4 regions of the Brevibacillus sp. SIMBA_040 genome follow, and region 1 is predicted to be linked to each of the others. Evidence: riboswitches for the same ligand, from Rfam matches in the RefSeq annotation. Region 1 holds a riboswitch; each other region holds the start of a gene.
The links. A riboswitch is a leader RNA that binds a small molecule or an ion and turns the genes downstream of it on or off. The one in region 1 is predicted to bind cyclic di-AMP.
Positions count from the first base shown of each region.

Region 1 (4,694 bases):
ATTGTATTTTTTTGCTTTCGCTTTTGCTTCAGCAGACTGGCTAAGAATCCCTTCTTTTGGGAAATAAATCTGTTTTCCGATATTGGACAGCATGTCAAAAACGTGTGGATTTTCCCGCTGAATCGTTTCGTTCAGCTGTGTTGCTATAGAATGCATGATAGCCTCCCTCTTCATTTAGAACATCTGTATGTTTACCAATAAAGATAGCGTATCTACACGCATTTGTCATCTACCATGGGACGATTTTTCAGATTTTTGAACGGATTTCCTTTGACAGGATGGGGTGGCTTTGCTACCTTGGAAGCGACGAAGTACGATGTGCGGGAGGTTGAGGAGTATGGCAGAACACAAGATTATCCGTTTGGGAGATCCGGTTTTGCGAGAAGTCTCAAAAAAAGTCTCAACGATCACCACACATACGGAAAAGATTTTAGATGATTTGGCACACACGATTTATGCTGATAAAGGCAGGGCGGGCTTGTCAGCTATTCAGATTGGAATACCGAAACGGCTGATTGTTATGGACTGTGGCAGTGGCTTAACTGAGCTGATCAATCCCCGAATCATCGAAACAGAAGGTGAGCAGACGGGACCAGAAGCATGCCTCTCGATACCAGGTGTAGTAGGGTTCATCACCCGAGCAGCTTATGTAAAGGTCGAAACGCTAAACCGCAGAGGGGAGACTGTTACGATCGAGGCTGATAATTTATTGGCTCGCTGTATTCAACATGAACTGGATCATCTCGAGGGAATCCTATTTATTGATTACGTAGATGAACTGTATTCGGCACGATCGGGAAAAAAACTGAAGCCGCAAGACGCCCATCCCATTTTGCTTCAAAGAAGATTGATTCAGAAAAAGTGAAACAACGGGGTGGAACAAAAATGAGAAGATGGAACATTGTCATTACGGGATTTGGGTCAGTAGGCAAGCAAGTGGCTCGATTGTTAGAACACAGACACACTTCTTATAAAGAAAAATATCAGGCTGATGTCAGGCTCGTAGGCATCGCTCGCTCTGCGGGTGGCTGTCTGCAAGCTGATGGTTTGACTGCTAGGCAGTGTGAAGACTTCGGCGCACAGAGAGCTCAGACGAAAGGAACGTTTGATGGAGCTGCTTTTTTGGCTGCAAGTCATGCGGATATTCTGATTGAAGCAGGTCCCACTGACATTCAGACAGGGGGCTCAGGACTGCTTTATATAAGACAGGCTTTAGCACAAGGGATGCATGCCATCACGATCTCAAAAGGGGCACTGGTCGTTGATTATGCGGGTTTGTCGAAGCTGGCTTCGCAAAATAACGTCATGCTCAAGATCAGTGGAGCAACAGCAGCCGCTTTGCCTACGATTGATTTATTGCAGTACAACCTGGCAGGGTGTGAAGTGCGGGCTATCGAGGGAATTTTTACAGGGACGACAAATTATGTATTAACTAGCATGATGGAGAAAGGCTTGTCGCTTGAAGAGGCGATTCGGAGTGCTCAAGAGCTAGGGATCGCTGAGCCTGATCCGTCCTACGACATAGATGGCTGGGATACGGCTTGCAAGGTCACCATATTGGCAAATGCCGCTTTCGGTGCCTCCTTGCAGCTAGCAGATGTTCCAAAAATGAGTGTGCGGGACGTAACACCGGACCAAATGGCGCTTTGGAAGGAGCAAGGAAAGCTCCCTAAGCTGATAGGTAGTATTCGCAAGACAGAAAACGGACTTAGCGCAGCAGTCGTTCTACAGGCGATAAATGTGTCACATCCGTTTGCCAATGTGACGGGTACGACGAAGGCCATTCGTGTCGAAACAGATGTAATGGGTGATTTATTGGTCGTCGGAGGAAAGTCGGACCCGGTTGCTGCTGCAGCCGCCGCTTTGAAGGATCTTGAACATATTATTAGCAGGTAAAGTACTTCTCATGAAACGTTTTTCGTTTCCCATCGTTTTGTTCGGATGCCCGAGGTAGATTCGTTTATACTAAGCAGGCAACAGAGTAAAACCACTCTGAGGAGGCCTGCGGGATGAATAATCATTCTGATTTCAATGCCGAGATGCAGCAAGTATCTGCTTATCCAACCAAGCAAAAAGTTGGTCAGGAAGACGTGGCACTTCTGAATGAACAGGACAGCTGCTGTTGTTCCGGGCAGTCTAGCTGTGACACGCCAAAGAAAGTACAGGCTTCCAAGGCTGAACAAGAATAAGGATGAGCATGAAGAAAGCCGAGCTCTCTACAGAAGAGAAGCTCGGCTTTCGCTTGTTGAGTGATTATCCGATAAATTCTTGTACCCAGTAACCATTTGTATATCCAACACCAATTTTAGTGAAGGCAGGATTCATAATGTTTTGGCGGTGACCTTCACTGTTCATCCATTGAGTCATAACTTCTTCAGGACTGCGTTGACCCATGGCAATATTTTCACCTGCAGTCATAAAGGAGATGCCATACTTTTTCATCATATCAAATGGAGAACCGTATGTCGGGCTATTATGATCGAAATAGTGATTGTTGGACATGTCAGCAGCTTTCGCAAGCGCTACATCCGAGAGAGCCGAGTCCAATTGAACAGGCTTGAGACCTGCTTTTGCACGCTCTTGGTTGACCAAGTCAGCAACTTGCTTTACGAAATTGGAGGCTTGAGCCTGGTTCGTTTCGTTAGCTGGTGTAGCTACTGGTTGTGCAGGAGCTTGCTGTACAGGGGCCTGTTGCACTGGCGCTTGTGGCACTGGAGCTTGTACAGGTGCTTGCTGAGTTGGCTGAACAAAATATTGCTTCGGCGCGAATTGTTGGCAATTTAAGAAGTTGAATGGTTGATTCTGTTTAGAAACGGGCTGTGAATACGTTGGCATAGAAGCTTGATTTGATTTTTGCATTTGCTGCAGGAAAGGGGTTAATTGAGATTGAAAGTTCGATTGAACTGGGCAATTTGTAGATGCAGCAAAAGCTGAGGTGGAGAAGCCTGTTAGGGCCAAGCCCAATCCTAGAGTCATAGCGATGGTAGCTGTACCAAAGCGTTTCATATTCACATCGTCTCCTTTTTTTAGCCTACGAGGTTAGTTGTCGGATTCGGATTGAGGAAACAACCCGTCGCCAGTGGCGATTCACCCCATGCAGATTTCTCCGCAAAAAAAGTCCCCCGCACTTCCATTCGAGTGGAAGTTTCGGCTTATTGGTTTGGCATGACCCAGAATATCAGACTATCCCACCCGAAATAAAGGAGTAATATTTGGTAGTTAGCTACTCTTTCTCGTTATTCTCTTCGTTCCAGGCAGTTAGTCCGCCTAGTAGTGCCGCGGCTTGAAACCCATGCTCACGAAGTAGGGAAGCAGCCTTTTGTGCTTTGTTTCCAGTTGTACAAATCGTTACGATCTGTGCACTTTCCAATTGCTTGGCTGTGTCCTCGTCAAAAGGCTTATCCTGTTCCTTCATAATGAGGTAAGGGACGTTTTTTGTTGGTGCATTTGTACTATATAAACTGCCCATAACGAACTTGTCGTTGTCCCTCACATCTAGTAAAATAAGGTTCGAGTTATTCTCTAACATCTGTTTTAATGTTTTACTATGTATGGTGTTTGTCATGATTAAATCCCTCCTTTCATCTATTGTAGCAAATACGCAAGAGCTTGGCAGAGCTTAAGAGATATTGATTTAATTGGACAGCCATGGTAGAATGATGATGCTACTTGAAAAAATCGAGGCCCATAAATTCATCGAGGTGTATGCTCATGGATAACGTTTTTGAATCCCCGATTCACACTGGCGCGGTCATCGGAGCCGCAAGGATGGAAGAGAGGAAGGGCTTTCGTTGTTTTAGGTTTTCAAAAAGCTATACATTGCAGTTCCGTCATTACGACAATCACATATGATCGAAGTAGATATTATTCACATATCATGAAGGCATATCGCTTCAAGACAAGAGGTATTTCTTCATGATATGTGAGTTTTATTGCTTCGGTAAATATGACTAGCATATTCAAAATTGACTTTTTGGAGGTTTTTTTAAATGCAAACGAACGGAACAGTAAAATGGTTTAACGCAGAAAAAGGTTTCGGTTTCATTCAAGTAGAAGGCGGAGACGATGTATTCGTTCACTTCAGCGCGATCCAAGGCGACGGTTTCAAAACTTTGGATGAAGGTCAACGCGTTCAATTCAACATCGTTCAAGGCAACCGTGGTCCACAAGCTGAGAACGTAGTAAAACTGTAAGTCTCCTTTATTAAAAAAGCTGTCCGTTCGCGGGCCGCTTTTTTAATTTGCTAAGATATTATAAACCAACCCCCTTTGATTTGAACAAAGCGAGGTTGGTTTTTTTGTTTTGGATTAAAAGGGGTTATTGGCATAAGGACCTTTGGTTGCCATCCGGAGCAGGTTGCTCGCCATGTACTTAGGCGAATAGCTCATATCATTCTCCAACCACCAGATGACGACTCCCAAAAAGGCAGAAGCTGTGTAGCGGATGACCATTTCTTTGGGGACGGTCAATTCATTTTCTTTTGCCAGAACAGAAGACATCCCTTCCTGGATAAATCCAGCGAGAACCTCCTGCAATCGCGCGACAAAGTAAGGCATATGCTGCTTGGCGAGCATGACTCTGTAAAAGTCAGCGTGTTTGGCAATCTGTTCGAACAACCCGACAAAGGACGGCGGTGGTTTCTCAAGATCGGCAAAGGAAATCACGGGTGTACTCGTCATCTCCAGATTCGTGAT
Region 1 is NZ_JAWRXI010000014.1:64,597-69,290, reverse strand. Features, by position in the region: gene SB752_RS22200 (aminotransferase class I/II-fold pyridoxal phosphate-dependent enzyme) at 1-156, opposite strand, end outside; gene def (peptide deformylase) at 338-865, shown strand; gene SB752_RS22190 (homoserine dehydrogenase) at 886-1,896, shown strand; gene SB752_RS22185 (hypothetical protein) at 2,010-2,189, shown strand; gene SB752_RS22180 (CAP domain-containing protein) at 2,254-3,006, opposite strand; cyclic di-AMP (ydaO/yuaA leader) riboswitch at 3,014-3,163, opposite strand; gene SB752_RS22175 (rhodanese-like domain-containing protein) at 3,224-3,565, opposite strand; gene SB752_RS22170 (cold-shock protein) at 3,990-4,193, shown strand; gene SB752_RS22165 (TetR/AcrR family transcriptional regulator) at 4,308-4,694, opposite strand, start outside.

Region 2 (4,694 bases), on a different contig from region 1:
TCTCATCTACCATATCTCCGAAGTAGCGAAACAATTGGCCGAACTCGTCGTGGGATTTGTACGTAAACGAGACGAGTCGCTTTCCGCCGCGAATCTCTTGAGTTACACGTGACAGCTCGCTCACAGGGCGCAAAATCCAGCGGACAAATAGAGTGAGTAGCACCAGACCGACCAACACAAGGCTTCCGTAAATAAACCAAAGCATCATGGATACACCTGTTGTAGACATGATGTCATAGTCGTCTGTGTAAAAATAAATGACGATTTCCCCTTCGCGTGGCGGCTCCTGCTGAAAGTGGTATTCTGCAACTGTCTTGAGGTCCCCCTTTTTGGAGGAACTCCGGTTCGAAGTGGACGAAGGGACCTTTAAATCATAAGCTTGCGAGGTTTTGTTGAAGATCGTATTGCCGTTTGCGTCCTTGATCACCATGCGGTACATGACGTCCTCAGGCAGCTGCTTTTCTAGCTCCTGACGCTCCGTAGGGTCCTTGAAATTGCTCGTACGCAATAACTGATTGACTCGAACCTTTTCCGCTGCTTCCTTTTCGTATTGATATTGATTGTGTCTGTCATTTTTTAGCTGGTCAACAATGATGTCCTGAAAGACGAATTTGAACAAAAGGATATTCAGTGTGATCAAAGCGATAAACGAAAGAAACAGTTTATTGCGCAAGCTCATTTATTGCTTCTCCCCGATAAATACGTAGCCTGTCCCCCATTGTGTCTTAATGAACTGGCGGTTCGTCTCCAGCTTTTCACGCAAGTTTTTAATGTGGACGGTCACTGTATTGAGCGAGCCGTAGCCATAGCCCCAGACACGATCGTAGATTTGCTCCCGTGTAAACACGATGCCGGCATTTTCAGCGAGGAATGTGAGCAGTTGAAATTCCTTGGTGGATAGCTCAATTTTTTCATTGCTGACATAGACAGAATACGTTTCTTTATGAATTTCCAGGTCCTTAAATTTGAGGACTGTAATCGAAGAGTTGGCAGCTTCTTTATCCGGCTGCTCTTCGGTATGCTTGCGAATACGCTCATAGCGGCGCAAATGGGCACGAATACGGGCAAGCAGCTCTTCCGTATCGAAAGGCTTGGTAATGTAGTCATCGGCACCGATTTCAAAGCCTACGACCTTGTCCACAGCTTTTCCTTTCGCGCTTAAAAACAGAATCGGCAAATCCCACTCACGGCGAATTTGGGAGCAGAGCTCATAGCCGCTCATATTTGGCATCATAATATCTAGCAGAATGAGATTCGGGCGATGGCCCTGGCTGAGCATCTGCAGTGCATCTTCGCCATTTTCGGCTGCGGACACCTGAAAGCCTTCGTTTTCCAATATGTCTTCTAAGAGTTCAATAATCTCGAGGTTGTCATCGACAATTAATATGTGATCCTTCACCGGTTATACCCCCAGTTACTTCTATTAATAAGGAAGCGAGCACTCAGAAAAAATTTATTTACCATGTCTATCTATCATAACATGCTTTGACCAGGGAAAGGCAAGTATGCCCCTCACTATAATCAAATACTTATAAGTGAGGTCACCTCATGACACCAGGTACTAAGTTTCGTCAGAAAAAGCCAGAGACGCGAAGTCCCTGGCTCTTATTTTTTGCCGAACTACTTTTTAGTTGCTTGATCTTCCGGCAACGATGCAGCTTGCACCGCGTTTTCCTTCTTCGGATTTTCAGCCTTTGCTTCCAGAACAGGCGTGTTGATGCGCTTTGCACCTACATAACGCTTGCTCCAGTAGTAGGGATCGCTCAACTTGGTGTTGACGACGCCACGGCCAGTTTCCGAGTGCACGAATGTGCCGTTTCCGATGTAGATGCCAACATGAGAAATGCTGCGTCCATTAGTGTTGAAGAAAACGAGGTCGCCGGGTTGAAGGTCTTTCTTCTCGACGGATTCTCCTACTTCATATTGAGCCGCAGAATTGTGAGGCAGGTCTACACCTAACGCATCAAATACGTAGCGTGTGAAACCGGAGCAGTCAAAGCCCTTTTTGGATGTACCGGACGATTTGTAAGGAACGCCGTACAGATCGCTTACCACATCATTCAAAGATGTGCTTTCAGCAGCCTGTGCAGCACCGGTTCCCATCGCCAGCAATCCAGCCATAATAAAAGATACTACCAACTTGCGCAAAAGAAACTGCTCCTCCCATGAGCCTACGAGGTTAGCTGAAGGGTTCGGTCGAAAGGACGCCCTAGACTGCCGTGATACACAGCCATTCACCCCAAAAACTTGGTTCCCCCGTTTCCGCCAGGCGGAACTCGGCTATTTTCGATGTTTTTTTACACGCGTACTCAACACAGATTCTACGCTTGTCCAATATCTCCTCTTTTTCGATGGTTTGTTCACATTTTTGCCATAATATTTTGTCTGATGGCGTAACGTTTTGTCCGGGTAATGCAAGCTTTGATTCGGCAAGGTCCTGCAAGGCTCGTCCGATTGGAGCAGGAAGCTATATCCGTCCAAGGACGGAGGGAAAAACCAACCGCTCGCCCGTTATGGGAAGCCTATGCTCGGGGCTACAATAAGGGCATAAGGTCGACCTGCACCACATCAACAACGAATGGAGGCAAGCAAAGGATGAGCGAACGGTCTGGAAAGATACTACTCGGGCTGGTTCTGCTGCTAATTGGCGGGTTGGTTCTGTTGGACCAACTGGGAATCGACAGCGGCGATTTGATTGGCGTGTTGATTCCTTCAGTAATCATGCTGTACGGAGCTCGCAAAGTAATGGGTAATTCGGGCTCACGCTTTTGGGGAGTAATTGTCTTCCTGTTCGGGCTGTTGATGCTGTTTGGGAAGCTGCACCTCTTGTTCCACAGCATCTTGGCCATAGGGGTTATCTATTTGGGATACCGCCTATTGCGTCCGCGGCCAGAACAAAAAGAATCACCACCAGCTTGGGAGCGTCAGTGGGCACAAGGAGTATTAAAAGAAGATACGCTGGATGACTGGGAAAAAAGAGTGACGAAACGGTAGCCGTAGGTAATTATGTCGAATGTGGCTTTTGGATGAAACTATATGATGTGATATGATGAGGAGGAAATAAAAAATGAGTATCTTTAGACGTTTGCGTGACCTGACAGTAGCTTCTGTGAATGATGCATTGGATTCGATGGAAGATCCGGTAGTGATGCTGAACCAGTATATGCGTGACATGGAAGTAGAAATTGGACAGGTTGAAGTAGCGGTAGCCCGCCAGGTTGCTCTGGAAAAGAAATTCCGCCAGCAGTTGGATGAGGCAAACGCACTGATTGAAAAACGTGATCGCCAGGTGAAGCTGGCACTGACCGAAGGCGAAGACGAGCTCGCTCGCCGCGCTCTGGCAGACAAAAAGCAGTATGAAGGACGTGCAGCAGAATACGAAACTCTCTACTTGTCGGCTTCAGAAGCTGCCGCGCAAATGCGTGAGAAGCTGGCTGAACTGAAAGAAGAGTTCTATAAAATGCGTGCTAAAAAATTCACATTGATGGCACGTGCGCAAGTCGCTCGTACACAAAAACAAGTGAATCAAGCGGTTGTTGGTATTGGCAACCAAACAGCTGGTCGCGGCTTTACAAGAATGGAAGAAAAGGTTATGCGCATGGAAGCAGAGGCACAAATGAGTGGACAATGGCGCGGTTCCAATGTAGGTTATGGATGGGAGAATGCTTTGTCCCAGCTGGAGAAGGATGATCTCGATTCCGAGCTTGCAAACATCAAAGCCTCATTGCAAGAGAAAAAAGCACCGGTCCAAAAACCAGAGCAGTCCTAAATCGGACAGGAACTAGGGGACCAGGTGTAGAATAAAGTGTGGCAACTAGGCAGCCTGGATTTCAGGCTGCTTTTCCCCTAGGAGGTACGATTCTTGGTAGACTTCTTGGTCTTTTTGCGACGGTTTATCGCTGAGCCCGGTCGTGTCGGCAGCGTTATTCCCAGCTCTCGGTTTTTAAGTGCACGTATGCTGGAGGGCGTTAATTGGGCTTCCACCGATGTCATACTTGAGCTGGGGCCTGGCACGGGTGCTTTTACGCAAGCGATTTATGAAAATATGCGTCCCGATACCCATTATGTGCTTGTAGAGCGCGACTCCCAGTTTCGGTCGATGCTGCACTCCCGATTTCCGGAGATTCCGATCATGGAGGAAGCAACGAGACTGCGGGATTACTTGGAGGAATTAAATCTTGCGCAGGCAGATGTGATTATATCAGGGCTGCCTTTTGCCAACTTTCCGCAAGAGCTACGGACAGACATTTTGAATGAAGTCCAATCCGTGCTGAAACCAGGCGGGCTGTTCATTACATTCCAATATTCGCTACAACTCCAAGCTGAGCTGCAGGCACGTTTTTCCAGGGTAGAGACCAGCTTTACCTTGCTGAATATACCACCTGCATTCATTTATACATGTCGTAACGGTCAGAGTGAAAACGATCGGCATGGGGCGTAAGAGAGGAGACTTCTGTGAAATTGTCCCGCTTGCACAAAATGTTGGCTGGTGTCCTGATCATTTTGACCGGGATTGGCCTTTTGTTAAATGGGTTGCATATAATCACGTTCGGTCTGTTTGATCTGTGGCCGATGCTTCTGGTGTACTTTGGTGCACGGTTGTGGAAACAGAACAATCGGATTGGCGGCGGCATATTGATCAGTCTGGGTACGATCATCGCTCTCGAAATGTGGTTTGGCATTGGCATAGATGA
Region 2 is NZ_JAWRXI010000023.1:89,246-93,939, forward strand. Features, by position in the region: gene SB752_RS27935 (sensor histidine kinase) at 1-679, opposite strand, end outside; gene SB752_RS27940 (response regulator transcription factor) at 680-1,399, opposite strand; gene SB752_RS27945 (C40 family peptidase) at 1,621-2,148, opposite strand; cyclic di-AMP (ydaO/yuaA leader) riboswitch at 2,154-2,292, opposite strand; gene SB752_RS27950 (LiaF transmembrane domain-containing protein) at 2,596-2,994, shown strand; gene SB752_RS27955 (PspA/IM30 family protein) at 3,068-3,769, shown strand; gene SB752_RS27960 (class I SAM-dependent methyltransferase) at 3,863-4,441, shown strand; gene liaF (cell wall-active antibiotics response protein LiaF) at 4,456-4,694, shown strand, end outside.
Region 2: linked by a shared signal. The riboswitch ahead of SB752_RS27945 (C40 family peptidase) and the one ahead of SB752_RS22180 (CAP domain-containing protein) in region 1 are both predicted to bind cyclic di-AMP.

Region 3 (4,694 bases), on a different contig from region 1:
AGGAATATGGAAACCAGCTCATTCTGGTGACGCTTGGGGCAAAAGGCTGCTTTTATCGCACGCAAGATCACTGTGGGATCGTCCGTGGCTTCAAGGTTGATGCGGTTGATACGACAGGTGCAGGGGATGCTTTTTTCGGCGGCATGCTGTATCAAATATTGGAGGCAAAAGAAGACATAGCGACACTCTCACAGACAGAGCTGGAACAATTGATCCGCTTTGCCAATGCCGTCGGTGCGCTTGCTACGACCAAGACAGGGGCCATTCCTGCGATGCCATCGCTGGAGGAAGTGGAGAGTTTTATAGAGGAAAATACACGATAAAGAATGACAGAGCCTGAAGCGAAGTCAATCGATACAGAAGACGCGCATCAGGCATTTTCATATGATCATGTTAATCGATTATTGTCGTGATTCATAAGAAGTGTTGCATTTCAAAAGTTCTTTCAAGAAAGCGCGAAATAGTAAAAAGGCTGTCCAAAGGAAACAGGAGAAAAAAGCGAAGGTCTTTGGGATACTTGCTGAGACGGAGTGAAAAAAACGAAACACGCCCTTAAGCGTCCACCTCTGAGAGACTCCTATGGGAGTTCTACTTTGGACGCGGTTTCGTTTTTTTCACGTAGTCGTACAGTGAAACCTCCAAGCTAGTAGCCCAAGAACCTGGAGCGTTTTCTCCTGTTTCCTTCTCCACACAAAAGCTAGCATATAACATAAATGCACTAGTAGTGTGATAATTCCGCATTTTTACAAACACCTCTGCTATACTAAAGGAAGAAAGTTACTTGATGGGGGAAGTAGGTATTCATCATGATTTTTCTGGAAGTCATTTTGCCTGTTTTGCTGATTTTTCTCAGTGGTTATATTTTGCAGCGCATCTTCAAGCTTGATCTCAAGCCGATTTCTACGCTGGCGATCTACATTTTGACGACAGCTCTAGTTTTCCGTACCTTTTACAAAACCGAGCTCGATTTGCAATTATTCTATATCGTCGTCATTTCCATGCTGCTATTGGGGGCGTTGATCCTCATCACACAGCTGACTGCGCGCTTTTTTCACTACGATAAGCAGCAAGAAAGCGCCCTGATGCTGTCGACCGCTTTCATGAACAGCGGGAACTACGGGACACCGATCATTTTGTTTGCGTACGGCGATGCCGGGTTTGTCTATGCCGTACAGATCATGGTTTTTCATTCCATCATCATGGGTGTCTTCGGCGTGTATTTTGCTTCCAGAGGCGGAGGTGGTGTCACTACAGCAGTCAAGGCGATTTTCAAGCAGCCATCCAATTATGCTGTCGTACTTGCGGTTCTGCTCCAGCAACTGAATGTGGTCATTCCGGAGAGCTACTACCAGGCGATCGATCTCGTAGCGCAGGCGGCAATTCCCGTCATCATGCTCATTCTTGGAATGCAGCTGGCGAATGTGTCATCACGTACCTTTGAGTGGCAGGGGCTTAGCGCAGCAAGTGTCATCCGATTGGTTGCCTCACCGATTTTGGCGTACGTGATTTGCTTGTTCTTTCCGATCGATCCGCTGTTACAGAAGGTGTTGATCATTTTGGCAGCGATGCCGTCTGCTGCGACAACCGCGATTTATGCGATTCAGTTTAATATGCGTCCGCAATTCGTTTCCAGCAGTGTGCTCGTAACGACAGTGATGAGTGTCGGGACATTAACTTTTTTGCTAAACCTTTTGCATTGAGCATGGTTTGACCAGGGAACATAATATGGGGATTATTAGCAACCAGTTGGTTAGCATGCGGAAGGATATGGGAGTATTCATACGAATAGGACCGGTCATTACGGTTAACTGGCTCTGACCACGTAAGAACGGTTGATATCACGAATTTTCAAAATTGTTGTTGTGCTAAGTAAATGATAAGCTATTTGTATCGCAATAATTTCATATCGGGCCTAGTTCCGTGACAAACGGAAACGGGGGAACCACTCTTGGGGTTAATTCTGTGCATACAGAAGGGATGCTACCTGCCATCCTACCCGTCAGCTAACCTCGTCGGCTAAAGCAGATATTGCATACATTTCGTTGCAATCGCTTATTTTGCGTGCGATTTGACTGTTGCTCTTTCCTGAGCGTATGTTCGCATGTAATCAAGCTTATTTTTCTATATATGTATGTACGAGATTAGTCGACTTATTTGCTTTCGTCCAGGATGGCCTCCAGACGCGAGCGGTGTGTCGACTTTTTTCTGTTCATAAATACTTTTTAAGAAAAGAAGAGGTGTTGCGAATGATTGCCTTTCACAACGTGGCAAAGAGCATCGGGGATGTGTCCATTATCAAAGGAATGGATCTTCAAATCGAAGCAGGGGAACTGTTTGTTCTGATCGGACCCAGCGGTTGTGGAAAGACTACGACGATGAAAATGATTAATCGCTTGATCGAGCCTTCTGCTGGGAGAATTGACATCAACGGGGCAGATATCTCCAAAGCCGATCCGGTGGAGCTGCGCCGCAATATCGGGTATGTCATTCAGCAGATTGGACTATTTCCACATATGACCATTGGGCAGAATGTTGCCTTGGTGCCCAAGCTGAAGAAAATGGAAAAAGCGGAGTACGAGAAAAAGGTCGATGAGCTGCTAGATATGGTAGGGCTTGACCCAAAGGTGTTCAAGGACCGCTATCCAGCTGAATTAAGCGGAGGGCAGCAGCAGCGTGTAGGTGTCATTCGGGCAATGGCCGCCGACCCGCCAATTATTTTGATGGATGAACCGTTCAGCGCACTCGATCCGATCAGCAGAGAACAGCTGCAAGATGAGCTTGTCCGGCTGCAGCGTACGATCAAAAAAACGATCGTGTTTGTGACACATGACATGGATGAGGCAATCAAAATTGCGGATCGCATCTGCATCATGAATAACGGCTCTGTCGTGCAGCTGGATACGCCGAACCGTTTACTCCAGCGACCTGCCAATGACTTTGTAGCCGATTTTATCGGTGTGAAGCGTCTGCGCAGAGTACAGGAGCTGCCTGCACAGGGTTCCAAAAAAGCGACGCTTCCGCCGCGATGGAGTATTTCGTAATAGCGGGGGTGAGACTATGAGTGATTTCTTTCAATTCGTAACAGAGAGACATGAACAAATATTGTCCCTGACCTGGGAGCATACCTATATTTCTTTCATCGCTGTCATCGCCGGCTTTTTGATCGCCGTTCCACTTGGGATTGTACTGACGCGAACGGAAAAGCTGAACAAATATGTGATTGGGTTCGTAAACATTTTGCAGACGATCCCGAGTCTGGCGCTCCTGGGTCTGATGATTCCCTTGCTTGGAATTGGAATCTTTCCTGCCATAGTTGCCTTGTTCCTCTATTCTCTACTGCCTATGCTGCGCAACACGTTCACAGGCATTCGAGAGGTGGACCCAGCTCTTATAGAAGCAGCGAGAGGAATGGGCATGACGAGCCTGCAAATCTTGTTCAAAGTCGAGTTGCCTATGGCTCTTTCGATTATCATGGGCGGATTTCGCACGGCTACGATTTTTACGATTAGCTGGGCTACTCTAGCTGCCGTTATTGGCGGCGGGGGACTAGGCTATCTCGTTTTTACAGGTCTCGGAGTTGCAAATGACAGTATGCTCATCACTGGAGCGATAGCCACTGCTTTGCTCGCAACCATCGCTGATTTTATTACGCAGAAAATTCAGAAATTATGCACGCCAAAAGGCTTGAGAAGCAAGCGGGCAAATTGAGGGGGAAGCACACGAATGAGATATAGATGGATGAGTACAATGATCATAACTGCCTTAGCCGCATTACTTGTAGCAGGCTGCGGCGGGGGTGGAAATGTTGTCAAAATTGGGCATCAGGCTACTTCGGAGCAGACGATTATCGCACAAATGCTGAAGCAGCTGATCGAGGCGAATTCCGATATCAAGACGGAGCTGGTTGGTGGCCTCGGGGGAACGCCGGTCGTGCTCAAGGCGATGCAGAACAACGACATCCAAATTTCTGCGATTCGCTACGTCGGGACCGATCTTACCAGCAGTCTGGGGTTACAAGAGTTCAGTAAAGATCCACAGGAAGCATTTGATCTGGTTAAAAACGGGGTTGCTGAAAAATTTGATCAGCTGTGGTTCCCGTCCTATGGCTTTGATAATACGTATATCTTTACCGTTCGCAAGGATGTTTCCGAGAAGTACAATCTGCATAAAATTTCTGATCTAGCGGCACATGCAAAAGACATGAACATGGCGTCTGATGCACCATGGCTGGAGAGAACGAATGACGGGTATCCGGCATTCAAAAAAGAATACGGCTTTGCGTTCGGCAAAACGACGCCAATGGACATCGGATTGGTTTACAAGGCAGTGGATAAAGGCGATGTGGATATCGTCCTCGCTTATTCCACAGATTCACGCCTGAAAGAGTACAACCTGGTAACGCTGGAAGACGACAAGCACTTTTTCCCACCGTATGGTGCCTCACCAGTCGTTCGCAACGATACGTTGAAACAGTATCCACAATTGGAAGAGCTAATCAACAAATTGACTGGAAAAATAGATACGCCAACGATGACGGCGTTAAACTATCAAGCAGACATCGAAAAGCTTGATCCAGCAGATATCGCCAAAAAGTTTCTGGTAGAGCAAGGCTTGATCAAGCAATAAAAGGAGGTGCAGGCTTTGGAATTGATTGTTGGGACGATCGGCTATATGGCGAAGTACTGGACCCAAAT
Region 3 is NZ_JAWRXI010000001.1:203,113-207,806, reverse strand. Features, by position in the region: gene SB752_RS01015 (carbohydrate kinase family protein) at 1-323, shown strand, start outside; gene SB752_RS01010 (AEC family transporter) at 807-1,700, shown strand; cyclic di-AMP (ydaO/yuaA leader) riboswitch at 1,900-2,033, shown strand; partial or broken gene SB752_RS01005 (ABC transporter ATP-binding protein) at 2,247-2,981, shown strand; gene SB752_RS01000 (ABC transporter permease) at 3,058-3,708, shown strand; gene SB752_RS00995 (osmoprotectant ABC transporter substrate-binding protein) at 3,724-4,626, shown strand; gene SB752_RS00990 (ABC transporter permease) at 4,642-4,694, shown strand, end outside.
Region 3: linked by a shared signal. The riboswitch ahead of SB752_RS01005 (ABC transporter ATP-binding protein) and the one ahead of SB752_RS22180 (CAP domain-containing protein) in region 1 are both predicted to bind cyclic di-AMP.

Region 4 (4,694 bases), on a different contig from region 1:
CATCGATCGTGTACTTCAAAACAAGGGGATAAATAACCGTCACACTCGTCACAACAAACAAGGAAAGGATCGACACCAGAAATAATCGTTTATAGGGCCAGTAGTAATCCTTTAACCGTTTAAACGTATCCAAAAGAACGCTCCCCCCAGCTGTAGGTTTGATCTTTTGATGTATACGTACGACCGCAGCCATTCAGCACGGGCACCTACAGGTTCAGACCTGAGACGGAGGGAAAATACTGCGCGGGTACGTTTGGGCATCGGCCATTCCTCTATATCATAAAAAACGTACTCATAAATCGGGAGGAACTGTTCATGTCAGAATTTGAAACACTCGCCGGGGTCCATCAAGGACTCTTTGTGCTCTTATTGCTCGCTACGCTCCTTCCAGCTTGTAAAGCCAAGGGGCTTGTTTATGCCCAAACTACCCGTTCGTTGAAAAAAAGTGCCGGGTGGACGCTGTTTTTCTTTGTTCTGGCACTACTGTTGTTTGCCTTGCAAGTGTTTGTTACGTGGTCTCTTTTTCATTCCTTCGGCTGGTTGTACATAAAAGACAAGGTGATCGGATTTTTGCCGCTGCTTCTGCTGCCAATGACTACCAGTCTGTTGATTTCGGTTCCGCGACTATCTCGTTTGGCGATGGGACATATTCGCAAAGAGAAGCAAAAGGCTGCTTCTACCCCACTTACTTTCGATGCAGCCTCCGCCAAAGCATGGGATGAACCCCTACTGCACGAAGCTGTAGAAAATCTCCCGACAACGGAGGAAGATGTTTTTCGTGAAACAGCAACTACTTTGGAAGCACCAGTTGGCAAAAGCGCACCACTGCCGGCAGATGTAGTTGATGCTGCATGGAGAAGTAATGCCTCTGCCCCTGAAATGATCGTACCTCTACAGGCGGCTTCACTGGGAGCTTTGATTGCCCTTATTCTTCAATTCATGTTTCCTGCTGTTACGCTGGAGATCGATAAGCTGGCCATTGCGTGGGGCGCTTTTGTTACAGGCGTCTCCCTCCTGTGGATTTTACACTCATGGCGGCAGCACCGCGCTTCCCGTCCTGGTGAGCTGCGTCGACCACATGCCGTACTGCGTTTTTTACGCACTGTTTCGATTCTTCTTCTGTTGGGAACAGGTGCTTACTTTTGGGGACATCAGGAATTGCTCGCGAGCCTATTGCCCGATCAGCTAAAAATGGTTGATCATTCTGCATCTGCTGCAGCTCACGAACAGCACTCCGCCCCAGCGGCATCTGGCAAAACGATCAGTGTCACCGATTTGACGGGACCTCACACGGGTGAACCGGATCGACAGTTTACGTTGACCGCTCAGAAAACAACGATTCAGCTCCCCTCAGGAAAAACAACCGAGGCTTGGACCTTCAATGGTAAATATCCGGGACCTGAGCTGCGGATGAAACAAGGTGAGCTCATCGAGGTTGCCTTGGAAAATAAGGATATAACGGATGGCGTAACCATTCACTGGCATGGTCTTAATGTACCAAACGCAGAGGATGGTGTTGCCGGAGCTACACAGGATGCCGTGATGCCTGGTGAAAAGCATGTATATCGATTTGTCGCCAAACAGACAGGAACGTTCTGGTACCACTCTCATCAACAAGCTTCTGTCCAAGTACGGAAGGGACTTCTTGGCGCACTCGTTGTAGAACCGGCGGAGACTGAGCCTGTAGCCGGCTACAAACGCGATTTGACATTGGTTCACCATAAGCTGACAGGCGAAGGTGTCACGTTGTCCGGACGTGATACGCTCATGCTTGATACTGTCTCCCCTGGTACGTCAGTGCGGTTGCGTCTCATCAATGCAGATAACTTTCCCGTGACCTTTCAATTGCTCGGCACACCTTTTCAGGTAGTCGCCATTGACGGCAACGATGTGAAAGAGCCGAATCTGATTGCCAACCAAGCCTTGCAATTAGCTGCTGGTGGAAGATATGACGTTTCTTTTACCATGCCGAATCGCCCTGTATTCTTTGCGCAGAGCAAACAAGCAAATGGTAAGGGATTATTGCTGAGTCCTGACGGCACAGGCGAATTGCCAAGCATGAATGCAGAGCTTCCTCTGTTTGACCCTGCACGCTATGGCAGTCCGCAATCGCTACCTTTTGATCTGAATACCCGCTACGATCGCGAATATCTCATGCTGTTTGATCTTCAGGTTGGATTTTATGACGGACGTCTGGATGGCTTGTGGACGATCAATGGCAAGGTATTCCCAGAAACACCGATGCAGGTAGTCAAGGAAGGAGATCTGGTGAAAATGACCTTTGTCAACCGCAGCTTCATGGATCATCCGATGCACCTGCATGGACATACGATGCTGGTTCTCAGCCGTAACGGGAACGTCGTAACAGGCAGTCCATGGTGGACGGACACACTCAATGTGGCGCCAGGTGAAACGTATGAAGTCGCATTCCGCGCCGATAATCCAGGTCTGTGGATGGATCATTGTCATAATCAGGACCATGCTGCTTTGGGAATGACGATGCATCTTTTGTATGAGGGGGTTACCTCGCCTTTTGAGATAGGGCGGGGGACTCGCAACCATCCGGAGTGAAAACACTTGCTAGGAGCTGTAGTGGGTCTCCACCCTCTCAATAAAACAAGAGATATCCTTATTAAACCTACCAAATTTTATGGGTTTCTTTCACCGGTGAAACTCTGTTATTCTAGGTCATGCCAAACAAAACAGCCGAGACTTCCTCTCAAACGGAAGTGCGGGGGATCTTTTTTACTTGCAGATGAGAGATCTGCATGGGGTGAATCGCCAAAGTGCGTAGGGTTGTTTCCTCAATCCGAATCCGTCAACTAACCTCGTAGGCCCAAAAAAGGAGACGATGTGAATATGAAACGCCTTGGTACTATTGCAATCGCGACATTGGGATTGGGATTTGTTCTTTCCGGCTTTTCTAACACAGCTTCTGCCGCTACCACATATCCGCAATACGGGTATCAGCCATATATGCAACCTGTCCAACCGCAAATGCAAGCACCTTACGCAGCACCAGCGAATCAACAGCAGCCAGTTCAACAGCCAGTAAAACAAGCTAACCAACAAGTGGATGCTTCCACTGTAGGGAAGCAAGTAACTGATTTGGTAAACCAAGAGCGAGCAAAAGCAGGTCTAAAGCCAGTGGAACTGGATGCTTCCCTGAACAAAGTTGCACAAGCAAAAGCGGCTGACATGTCCAATAACAACTACTTTGACCATACAAGCCCTACGTATGGCTCTCCGTTTGACATGATGAAACAATTCGGAGTATCTTATATGACCGCGGGTGAGAACATCGCCATGGGTCAACGCACCGCTGAGGAAGTCATGAACCAATGGATGAACAGTGAAGGACACCGTCAAAACATCATGAATCCTTCCTTCACCAAAATCGGTGTAGGCTTTGTGAATGGATACTGGGTACAAGAATTCATCGGATAATAATATTGGATATAAAAGCCGAGTCCTCTAGCGGGGGCCCGGCTTTCTTGTTTTTTCCCGGATAGGCAGATACTTGCTGTATTTCAGTAAAAACATCATTTCGCTGTGGACCACTGTTCCAGAGGGTACTGCTGAAGGATTGATTTTATATCCTGCCCTTCGTGTAGCGGCTTGAGGAAAGGGAATAATCGAATTAATGTTGAACTACATAACTTAATAAATTAATCGATGAGTATATAAATGAGGTTGGCAAAATGAATGATGATAGAAACTGGACCGTTTTATTTATTGGTGGAGCATCGGGAATAGGTAAATCAAGTATTGCTTATGAAATTGCTCGATTTTATGGTGTAAATGTCTTGGAAGTAGATGATGTTCACCTATCCGTAAAAACAGTTACAACAAAGGAGCATTTTCCTGCAATTCATTATTATGATTCCGGTATAAATTGGAAGGATGTTGGAGTAGACGGCAATGTAAACTGGCTGATTGATGTAAGCAAAGAAATGGGTCCCGTATTAAAAGAACTTGCAAACAGGCATATTGAAGATAAATTACCTATCATTATTGAAGGCGATTTTATCTATCCCGAATTTACAGTATCTTTCAATAACCCGGAGGTAAAATCAATATTTGTACAGGAATCAGACAAAAATCAAATATTGCAGAATTATTTATCAAGAGAAGATGGCGAATTACAACAATATAGAGCTGAAATAAGTATTTCGTATGGAGATTGGATAGCAGATACCTGTAGGCGGAATGGGATTGAATTGATTGAATCAAGACCTTGGAATACTGCTTTAAGCAGAGCTTTAAAATGTTTATTGTAATGTAAAAACTTAGTCCACGTAGGTGATGTAAAGGCGGATACCTCATGTGTGAAGTATCCGCTTATCTTATGTGGCACTAACCAAAATTTTTCAAGAATCAGCCAAGAATCTGATCCCTACGTGCACTCATTATCCTGTCCGTTAGCTCAACGAAGCCCAGTCTAAAACTTTTTTATATATGTACAATAAGCATCGTCTCCTCCTGATGCGGAAACGGCTTCTCCCAATCTAGATCGAAGGAAGACAATCTGAGACCCCCGTGCTAATAAGCCGCAATAACAAAAAAACCATCCTGCTCGGATGGCTAGCTCATTCCTTCAAAACTGAATACGCATGCTTGCTAAGAGTGTGTGGATAAGTCCTCGACCGATTAGTATTCGTCAGCTCCACGTGTTACCACGCTTCCACACCGAA
Region 4 is NZ_JAWRXI010000001.1:611,862-616,555, forward strand. Features, by position in the region: gene SB752_RS03020 (ABC transporter ATP-binding protein) at 1-133, opposite strand, end outside; gene SB752_RS03025 (multicopper oxidase family protein) at 316-2,571, shown strand; cyclic di-AMP (ydaO/yuaA leader) riboswitch at 2,695-2,852, shown strand; gene SB752_RS03030 (CAP domain-containing protein) at 2,860-3,447, shown strand; gene SB752_RS03035 (hypothetical protein) at 3,702-4,280, shown strand; partial or broken rRNA gene SB752_RS03040 (23S ribosomal RNA) at 4,631-4,694, opposite strand, start outside.
Region 4: linked by a shared signal. The riboswitch ahead of SB752_RS03030 (CAP domain-containing protein) and the one ahead of SB752_RS22180 (CAP domain-containing protein) in region 1 are both predicted to bind cyclic di-AMP.